Regions from separate parts of the Halalkalibacter sp. HAAS-P014 genome, predicted to be linked through region 1. Evidence: riboswitches for the same ligand, from Rfam matches in the RefSeq annotation. Region 1 holds a riboswitch; each other region holds the start of a gene.

Region 1 (3,277 bases):
ACTCAAAAATGTGTTGAAATTCGCCAAGAAATTGGTTGGACAGAAAAACGCTATATTGAAACTTCATTTCATATAAAGCTTTTTGATAATCAATTGATGATCAAAGATGATACATTTTCTCTTACCGAGATATTAGATATTTCTTACCGGAAAAAGCCCGAAAAGAACGCAATGGGGTTTCTTTATTTACATACAAACAGAGGTGTTCGAACTTACTACATTAAAGAGGATGCCTATTCATTAGTAAGTGCCTATAAAAAGCTAAAATCAGAACGCCCTGATTTACGTTAATGCACCAGCTGTTTAGCTGTTTTTGTTTTAATATCACCATAAATCGGATACTGCATAAATGATGATGCATGACTATTGGCGATAATCCACCCTTCCCCTTCTTCATGCCAAAAAGTATCGACTATTGATACCTGGAAATCCTTCGCCCATTGCAATGCCTCTGGCCTCTTTTGATGATTAAAAAATAGTAAAGCATAGGCAGACGGTTCAGCTTCATACGTTTCATACGCCTTCGAATCTCTATTTAGTCGAGACAAACGATTGTGGAAAATATAATCTTCGACCATACTGTTGGAAGTTGCTTCTTTTCCGGCTCCCGGACCGATAAAAAGAAGCTGGTTAACTGAGAGCCCTTCAATCGAAATCCCGTTCGTCACACCTTTTACGCTCGCTAATGGCTCTCCCTCTCCTAGGAAAGCAGGTGTTACCCTCCCTTTTATTTCAGAACCGTTTCTCCATGCCTCAGCGATGAGCTTTAATTTAAAGCCTAATTGCTCACCTACTTCAACATGCCAATCTTCTATACTTGCTATTCCCTCGCGACTAAATTGTTCTACTTTCGGCCAAACACCAAAACATAGCCGGCTGAGAATCCGGATTTTATACCACGCATCAAAGCCTTCGATATCATCAGTTGGGTCAGCTTCAGCATAACCAAGATCTTTGGCATTTTGTAATACATCGGTAAAGCTTCGTTTGTTTTCAATCATTTCTGTCAACATATAATTGGTCGTACCATTTAATATTCCGGAAACTCTGCTAATAGGTGTTGTAGAAAGCGTTCCTTTTAATGCATTAATTATAGGAATGCCTCCCCCTACTGCTGCTTCATATCCATAGTATGTATCATGAGTAGCTGCAAGCTCTTCCAGTTTTTCACCTTTTTCAGCAACTAATTTTTTATTAGCACTTATTATTGGTACACCTCTTTTTAACCAATAGGAGGTATAGGAAAAGGCTGGTTCAACCCCACCGATAGCTTCAAAGATAACATCAAAGTTAGCAGCCTGACAGAACTCTTCCCAACTAGTAGTTATCGATGCCTCGATCTTTAAAGCTCTCTTTTTTTGCCGGTCTTTTACTAAAATTGCTGAGACAACTACCTCTTGCCCTAACAATTGCTTGACTTGTTCGTTTGTTCGTTCAAATCGTTCCAAGACACCTCTTCCAACTGTTCCAAAACCTATTAAACCTACTCGTATCATCCTATTTCTCCTCCTATAAAAAAACAAAAAACCTTTCCAAATAAGGAAAGGTTTTTCTGCCTTTACTTATCTTTCAGAATGGTATACATCCTGCTGAAAGTAGCACCTTTTTTGCTGGCGTGCAAAAAGGTTGCCGGGCTTCATCGGGTCAGTTCCCTCCGCCTCTCTGGATAAGTTACTTTTTTAGTTTATTTTAGTTATCGTGATCTTACATGAATCTAATCAAACAGTCAATATTTACACATTAACCTTTTCAGATTTTTTGCCGATAATAGATAAATTTAAATCAATAAGTTGTTCAACACTAACTTCACCTGGAGCGTTCGTCAATAGGTCACTCGCACTCGCAGTCTTCGGGAAAGCAATAGTATCACGTAAATTTGTTCGACCTGCTAACAGCATTACAAGACGGTCTAAACCTAAAGCAATACCTCCGTGTGGTGGTGTTCCAAATTCAAATGCTTCTAATAAGAAACCAAATTGTTCACGTGCTTCTTCTTCAGAAAAGCCGAGCGCTTTAAACATTTGTTCTTGGATATCACTTTGGTAAATACGCTGCGATCCCCCACCAAGCTCATAACCATTTAAAACTAGGTCATATGCATTTGCACGTACACTACCTGGATCTGTTGCAAGAAGTTCAAGATCTTCTTGTACAGGACTTGTAAATGGATGATGCAGAGCTACGTAACGTTTCGCTTCTTCATCATACTCAACTAGAGGGAAGTCAACAACCCAAAGGAAGTTAAATTGATTTTGATCGATTAAGTCAAATTGTTTACCAAACTTAAGGCGTAGCGCCCCTAAGCTGTCAAAAACAACTTGCTTCTTATCAGCACCGAAGAATAACAAGTCACCGACTTCAGCATTTAGCGCTTCCTTAAGCGAAGTTACAATTTCACCATCAAAGAATTTTGCAATTGGACCTTTAAGTCCTTCCTCCTCGACTTTTAACCACGCTAACCCTTTTGCTCCATACTGTTTGACAAAATCAGTTAAAGCATCAATCTCCTTGCGTGAAAGCTTGTCTGCTCCCCCTTTTAAGTTTAAGCCTTTAACTACACCTCCACTTGCAAGTGCACTTTGGAAAACTTTGAACTCAGAGTCTTTCACTACATCAGACAGCTCAATTAGCTCCATTCCAAAACGAAGATCAGGCTTATCTGAACCAAAACGATTCATTGCTTCATCATAAGTTAAACGAGGTAAAGGTAAAGGTACTTCTACACCTTTTAATTCTTTCATAACTTTAGCCATCATCTTCTCAGTCATTGCAAGTAAGTCTTCTTTATCCATGAACGATGTTTCAATATCGACTTGTGTAAATTCAGGTTGACGATCAGCACGTAAATCTTCATCGCGGAAACAACGAACGATTTGATAGTAACGCTCGAATCCTGAAACCATCAATAGCTGTTTAAAAAGCTGTGGTGATTGTGGTAAAGCATAAAATTCACCATGGTGTACACGGCTTGGAACAAGGTAATCACGTGCTCCTTCGGGTGTACTTTTCGTTAACATTGGTGTTTCAATTTCCATGAACGCTTCTTCGTCAAGAAAGTTACGAATCAATTTAGTTGTGCGATGGCGTAATTTAAATGTCTCTTGCATATCTGGGCGTCGAAGATCAAGATAACGATATTTCAAACGAACATCTTCGGATGCATCTGTATCAGATTCAATTTGAAATGGTAGTGGCTTCGAAGCATTTAAGATGCTCAAATTATGAACATGAACTTCAATTTGTCCTGTTGCAAGCTTATCATTAACAGTTTGTGGAT
Region 2 (3,277 bases), on a different contig from region 1:
CTTCTCCCGCTTGTTCTTGCGTTTCTTCCTCTGTTGCTCCACCACATGCTACTAATGATACTGATAGTGCAGCTGCACCAATCACACTCAAAAACTTTTTCATTGTTAAATCCCCCTTGTTATCGTTTATCTGTTTTATTTGTAAAATAGTCACCTATCCATTGAATCATGAAAACAATCAACAGGATGACAATTGTAGCAACAAACGTAATTTGACTATTGTTTCGTTGGAAGCCCTCTAAGTACGCAAAATGCCCAAGCCCCCCGGCACCGATCACACCTGCCATTGCTGTGTAACTTACCAAGGCAATCGATGTAACGGTAATCCCCGAAATTAATGCCGGCAGCGATTCAGGGATTAACACTTTGCGTATAATGTCCCAATTGCTCGCTCCCATCGCTTGAGACGCCTCGATCACACCTTTATCAATTTCACGAAGCGCAATCTCGACCATTCTTGCATAGAATGGCGCAGCTCCAATAATTAAAGCCGGCAAGGCGGCATTTGCTCCTAGCATTGAACCGACAAGCATCCGTGTAAAAGGTATTAATAATACAATTAATATAATAAAAGGAATGGACCTAAACACGTTCACGATAAAACTGAATATCCCGTTTACGAACGCATTTTCCCAAAGGTTCCCCTTACTTGTTAAATACAAAATCATTCCGAGAATGAGACCGAGAATGAACGTCGCAGCAACGGATATACTGGTCATATAAAGCGTTTCAACAGTGGCTTCCCACAACTTATCCCACTTTACATCTCCTAACCATTGATCAATCATGGACGATCACCTCCACTTCGACTTCTTTATTTCGAATAAAAGTAATCGCCTTTTGAATCTCATCTCTTTCACCATTTAATGCGACAAATAAAGTCCCGTAGGAGCCTTCTTGAATTTTCGTGATTTTCCCTTGAACAATATTTACCTCAATATCAAACTGACGAATCAATTGGGTTATCAATGGTCGTTCAGCTTCTTGACCAACAAAGGTTAATTGAACGATTTCCCCTTCAGGATGTTCAGTAAGCATTTGTGTAATCGCGTCGACTGTCTCTTCAGGTTCAGTAATTTGTTTGACAAACTCTTTAGTCATATTCTCCTTTGGCCTACGGAATACATCAAGTACAGGCCCTTTTTCAACAACTTTACCTGCTTCCATGACAGCTACTTGATGGCAAATCTTGCGAATCACATGCATTTCATGTGTAATCAAAATAATCGTCAATCCTAACTTTTCATTGATATCAACAAGCAAATCTAATATGGAATCGGTTGTTTTCGGATCAAGAGCAGATGTCGCTTCATCACAAAGCAACACCTTTGGATTATTAGCAAGAGCTCTAGCTATCCCAACTCGCTGCTTTTGCCCACCACTTAATTGTGACGGATAACTATCTCCTCTGCCTTTTAGGCCAACAAGTTCAATCAGATCATCCACTCGCTTTGTGCGCTCTGCCTTTTTCACTCCAGCAATCTCAAGAGGAAAAGCAATATTTTCGCGAACAGTTCGTGACCAAAGTAAATTAAAATGTTGGAAAATCATACCGATCTCTTGACGCGCCTTTCTTAGCTCTTTTGGATTGAGCTTCGATAGCGTTCGGCCTGCAACCTTCACATCCCCTTCAGATGGACGTTCGAGCATATTAAGCATGCGAATCAGTGTACTTTTCCCTGCACCACTATACCCGATGATCCCATATATTTCGCCTTCTTCTATCGTTAAATCAATTCCATTTACTGCAGTAACCGGACCGTCCTTCGTCTTGAATACTTTTCGGATGCCACTTAATGAAATCATCATTTCATCCCTTCTTTCCTCATCGCCGTTTCCCCTAAAACAACGCATACTTACCAGATATGAGAACTCAGCTTTATACCCGTAAAATATATAAATAAAAAACCTTCCTGCTCGTTATGACAGAAAGGTATAGATTACACTTTCTCTCATCTATCAAAGCTCATGCTTTGCAGGATTTAGCACCTTCTTAGATTCGAAAATCTAACGGTTGCCGGGCATCTTCGGGCCAGTCCCTCCGCCACTCTGGATAAGAGTCTATTAAATTACATTACTTAATTTCTCTAACATTGAGAGAATCATAGCATGCGTAAAAAATAGTGTCAACTGAAAAAGTAACATTGCTATAATATAATTTTTGTATTCTTTTGAATCTTTTCCATATAAATGGTTGTTTTGTCAATAGCCTTCTATTTCGAACACCTTAAGTGAGTTATTGTAAAATAACTTACTAGCAAAAAATACCTTTTCAACTAAAAAAGTTGGCTTAGAGTAAAGATCTTACTCTAGCCAACTAACGACTAACACCAACCTTGGTCACAATCTTCTACATAAGATTTCACTTGTCTTGGGTTTTCTTGCTCATAGCGAAAAACTTTATCATTTTCAAATTCAAATCCCTCTGCCATTTCATGCTGGAAGCCTTGATTTGTTTCAATCACCTTCCCAACTTGAGCATTGCCCAAGTACAAGTTCATATGCCCATTTTCGTACTTTCCTTTTACTCTGCTTGTAACATCGACACGTGTAAGACTCATTCTTTGCAACCTCCCTTAAGCAGAAGTTACTTTTATCATTCCCACGTGCTTATTTAATGAAACATTGAAGTGACTCCTATAATAGGGGATGTTTCCCTCTTATAGAAGAAAAATCCCCAATAGGCAAATGCAGCCTATTCGATGATGCTTTGGCAATGGCTTCTCTCGCTGCGCGTCTCGATGGGACCCCCCCCATCGAGACTTAAGGTCTTTGCACCGGCTTCGCTCATTGCTTCGAAAAATCCCCAATAGGCAAATGCGGCCTATTGGGGATTTTTCTCTAGTCTTCTTCTTTAGTCATTTCTTCGTATTGTTCTGCTGTCATTAGTTGATCGATTTCGCTTGAGTTGCTTGGCTCGACTACGATCATCCAAGCTTTTTCGTATGGAGATTCGTTTACAAACTCTGGAGAGTCATCGAGGTCTTCGTTTACTTCTACCACTTTACCACTTACTGGTGCGTATAGTTCAGAAACGGTTTTTACAGATTCTACACTGCCAAATGGCTCGTCCGCTTCGATTTCGTCGCCTACTTCTGGTAATTCAACAAAAACGATATCTCCAAGTTCAGATTGAGCAAAATCCGTAATTCCGATACGAACTTTTTCTCCTTCTGTTTTTACCCATTCGTGCTCTTCTGAATACTTTAATTCTTTCGGTAGGTTACTCATTTAAAATTCCTCCATCTCTATTACAAATTTACTATATTATACCTGC
Region 3 (3,277 bases), on a different contig from region 1:
AGCAGGAGTTGTTCCACAACAACCTCCTAATAAACGTACACCTTGTTTAATAAACTTTTCACCCATAGCCTGAAAGTAATCAGCGTTCGATTGATAAAATACTCGACCATCCCGAACATCAGGAAGACTCGCATTCGGGTACGCTGAAAGATAAGCATTGTCGGGGATAGCAACTGTTTCAAATGACCTCAGCATATGAAATGGGCCTGTCCGACAATTTAAACCTACGACATCAGCACCTGAAGCAATCAGTTGATCAAATGCATCCGAGACTGAAATACCTCCATTCATCACACCGATGTCTCCAATAGCCAGATTAATAATAATTGGTGCATTCGTTAACTTTCTAGCAAGAGTGATTGCCATTTTCGCTTCCTCTAAGTCATAGAATGTCTCTAGTAGTAGACCATCGACTCCTTCTTGCAAAAGCACATTCATTTGTTCACGAAAAGCTGCCTCGATTTCATCCAAGCTCCAATCATCAAGCTCGAAGCGCCTTATTCCTCCAATAGTGCCCAAAACATAAGCTTGGTCACCAGCCGCTTTTCTTGCTAGACGAACAGCCTCACGGTTTAACTTTTGAACTTCATTATTTAATCCGTACTTTTCAAGTTTTAGTGAATTTGCAGCATACGAATTCGTCTGAATAACATCCGCACCAGCTTCAACATACTTTTTGTGTGTTTGAATGACTTTTTCTGGTGCAGTTATATTAACCTCCTCAAAGCAATGATCAAACCCTTGTTCATAAAGCAATGTCCCCATCGCTCCGTCCCCAATAAGAACTTTGTTGGCTAATTGTTCAAGTAAACTCATTCACTCTCCCTCTCTTTCACATAGCGAAATGCTTGCTCTAGATCTGCGATTAAATCTTCGCTATGTTCAATTCCAACTGAAAAACGCAACAATCGATTACAAACACCATTAGCAATACGAACCTCTTCTGGAATGTCCATGTGTGTTTGGGTTGCAGGATATGTCATTAGACTTTCAACCCCACCTAAACTCTCTGCAAATGAAACCAATTTTAACTGTTGTAAAAATGGATTCACCCACTCTTCTTTTAAAATCCTAAATGAAAGCATACCACCCTTACCAGGGTACAGTACTTCCGTGATTCCATCTTGCTTTTTCTCTAAATACTCCACAATTGCCTTTGCATTCTCTTCATGTTTTTCCATACGTAAAGCCAGTGTTTTCATTCCTCTTAGTAATAAATATGAATCAAATGCTGATAACGTTGCTCCAATACCATTATGATAATACGCAATACGCTCACAAAGGTGTTCTCCTTTTGCTGCAATCAAACCAGCAACAACATCATTATGTCCGCCTAAGTACTTTGTTGCGCTATGTATAACAATGTCGGCACCCTCTACTAATGGTTGCTGCAAAAGCGGTGTATAAAATGTGTTATCAACAATCAACAGTAACTGATGCTTCCTCGCTAAATTGGCCAAATCTGGAATTGACGCTTCTTGCATCAAAGGATTAGTCGGTGTTTCGATAAATAACGCTTTTGTCTTTTCAGTTATACGACTCTCAAATTTCTCTATGTTTCTTGGGTCTTCAAATGCAAACGTTAACCCCCAACGATTCCATCCTTGTTCAAACAAGCGATACGTACCACCATATAAGTCTTGAGATGCTAATATTTCATCACCTTGCTCAAAAAGTGAGAGGACCGTCTGAATGGCTCCCATACCAGAACTACAAGCAAAGCCCCTATCGCCTTCCTCGAGCTTAGCTATTGCTTGTTCAACAACCTCCCGAGTCGGATTTCCTGTTCTTGCATAATCATATCCAGTAGATTCTCCTATTCCTGTATGTCTATATGCTGTTGACAAATAAATCGGTGTATTAATAGTTCCAGTTGGATTACTTGATCGGTTACCTAATTGAACTAAAATCGTTTCTAATTTTTCTCTACTCATCTCTAATACCTCCAATAACAATAAAAACCACCTTCTAAAATAAGAAGAAGGTGGTTGTTTAAATTCGCTTCCTCTTATCTTTCAAGTCAATGACTTGATGGAATTAGCACCTGACCTTTTAGGCTGGTTGCTGAGACATCCTAGGGCCAGTCCCTCCGTCTCTCTTGATAAGAAATTCAATTATTAAAATGTTTTGATTGTATCAAAATTACAACAATTCTCGCTAATTTGCAAGGAATAATTTTTTATGAAAATAAAATCACATCTTTTATTCTAATGATGCATCGATGTTTAACTTTTCTTCATTCCCACAAACACAGCGCTTAAAGCCTGTTTCAAATTCACCTTTTTCATTTCGTACTCCTCGTAAAATATACTTCTCGCCGCAAACCGTACACCGAATAATTACACGGTAACGTCCTTTAGCCATAAGTATCACCCTTTACTTTAAATAATTTAACTAAACCCCGTTTAGTATACTACTCGTCTAATTGACGAACACGCTTAACCTTTTTAAGAGCTATCCACCATAAAAACAGCATAAACGGAATCAATCCAACAAGAAAATACATCCCAAAACTCAATAAAATAAAATCGTACACGCCATGTAGCATAATAGGTAACAATAGTGCCAACGTCAAATGTTTCGCACGCTTTTCTTTTTCTACTTTAGCTCTCCCTAAGTAATACCCCATTATCACACCATATAACGCATGACTAGAAACTGGCAGTAATGCTCGGCCAAAAGCTGTTTCAAGCCCATATGCTATTAAATAAAAAACATTTTCTAAAGAAGCAAATCCTAATGAAAGCGAAGCACCAAACACGATTCCATCATAGCGTCTCGCAAATGTTGTATGTTGATACACAAATATCCAAAGAAGAAACCACTTAAAAAACTCTTCAATAAAACCATATAATATAAAAGCCCTAGTCAATGGGTGTAGAAAATATCCTTCAGTCGTAAAAGCAAATTGTAAAACCATAACAGGAAAAACGAGTAATATTCCTATAATAAAAGTCCTAAAAACAAGGGCCCCCATTGCCGGACTGTAATGATTACGCAAATAGAAATAAGATAATAAAGCCATTCCTGGAGCCATGGCTGCTGTAACTAGTGCAAACAAATTTCAAAACCTTCCCCTGTGTGTTATTATTAAGTACCTAAAAAGCAACGCAGCTTTTTGATATGGTATGATAAGTAATCTATATAGAGTAAATCGGGGTGATTATTTTGAAAAAAATTCTCTTATTACATACAGGGGGTACCATTGCTATGTTGGAAAATGAACATGGTGCCGTACAACCTAATTCAATAAATCCATTATATTCCACTATAGAAT

The links. A riboswitch is a leader RNA that binds a small molecule or an ion and turns the genes downstream of it on or off. The one in region 1 is predicted to bind S-adenosylmethionine.
Region 2: it holds a riboswitch for S-adenosylmethionine, as region 1 does, so the genes downstream of both, AC1FXZ_RS07275 (methionine ABC transporter ATP-binding protein) here and AC1FXZ_RS12215 (homoserine dehydrogenase) in region 1, are expected to answer to the same signal.
Region 3: it holds a riboswitch for S-adenosylmethionine, as region 1 does, so the genes downstream of both, AC1FXZ_RS05785 (methionine biosynthesis PLP-dependent protein) here and AC1FXZ_RS12215 (homoserine dehydrogenase) in region 1, are expected to answer to the same signal.

What each region holds. Positions count from the first base shown of each region.
Region 1 is NZ_JBWQTV010000015.1:43,563-46,839, reverse strand. Features, by position in the region: gene AC1FXZ_RS12220 (hypothetical protein) at 1-291, shown strand, start outside; gene AC1FXZ_RS12215 (homoserine dehydrogenase) at 288-1,496, opposite strand; SAM riboswitch class I at 1,560-1,673, opposite strand; gene aspS (aspartate--tRNA ligase) at 1,734-3,277, opposite strand, start outside.
Region 2 is NZ_JBWQTV010000007.1:84,386-87,662, forward strand. Features, by position in the region: gene AC1FXZ_RS07265 (MetQ/NlpA family ABC transporter substrate-binding protein) at 1-103, opposite strand, end outside; gene AC1FXZ_RS07270 (methionine ABC transporter permease) at 120-788, opposite strand; gene AC1FXZ_RS07275 (methionine ABC transporter ATP-binding protein) at 781-1,806, opposite strand; SAM riboswitch class I at 1,950-2,060, opposite strand; gene AC1FXZ_RS07280 (YusG family protein) at 2,325-2,561, opposite strand; gene gcvH (glycine cleavage system protein GcvH) at 2,842-3,231, opposite strand.
Region 3 is NZ_JBWQTV010000006.1:199,695-202,971, forward strand. Features, by position in the region: gene AC1FXZ_RS05780 (bifunctional homocysteine S-methyltransferase/methylenetetrahydrofolate reductase) at 1-816, opposite strand, end outside; gene AC1FXZ_RS05785 (methionine biosynthesis PLP-dependent protein) at 813-1,934, opposite strand; SAM riboswitch class I at 2,006-2,108, opposite strand; gene AC1FXZ_RS05790 (hypothetical protein) at 2,203-2,364, opposite strand; gene prsW (glutamic-type intramembrane protease PrsW) at 2,414-3,061, opposite strand; gene AC1FXZ_RS05800 (asparaginase) at 3,169-3,277, shown strand, end outside.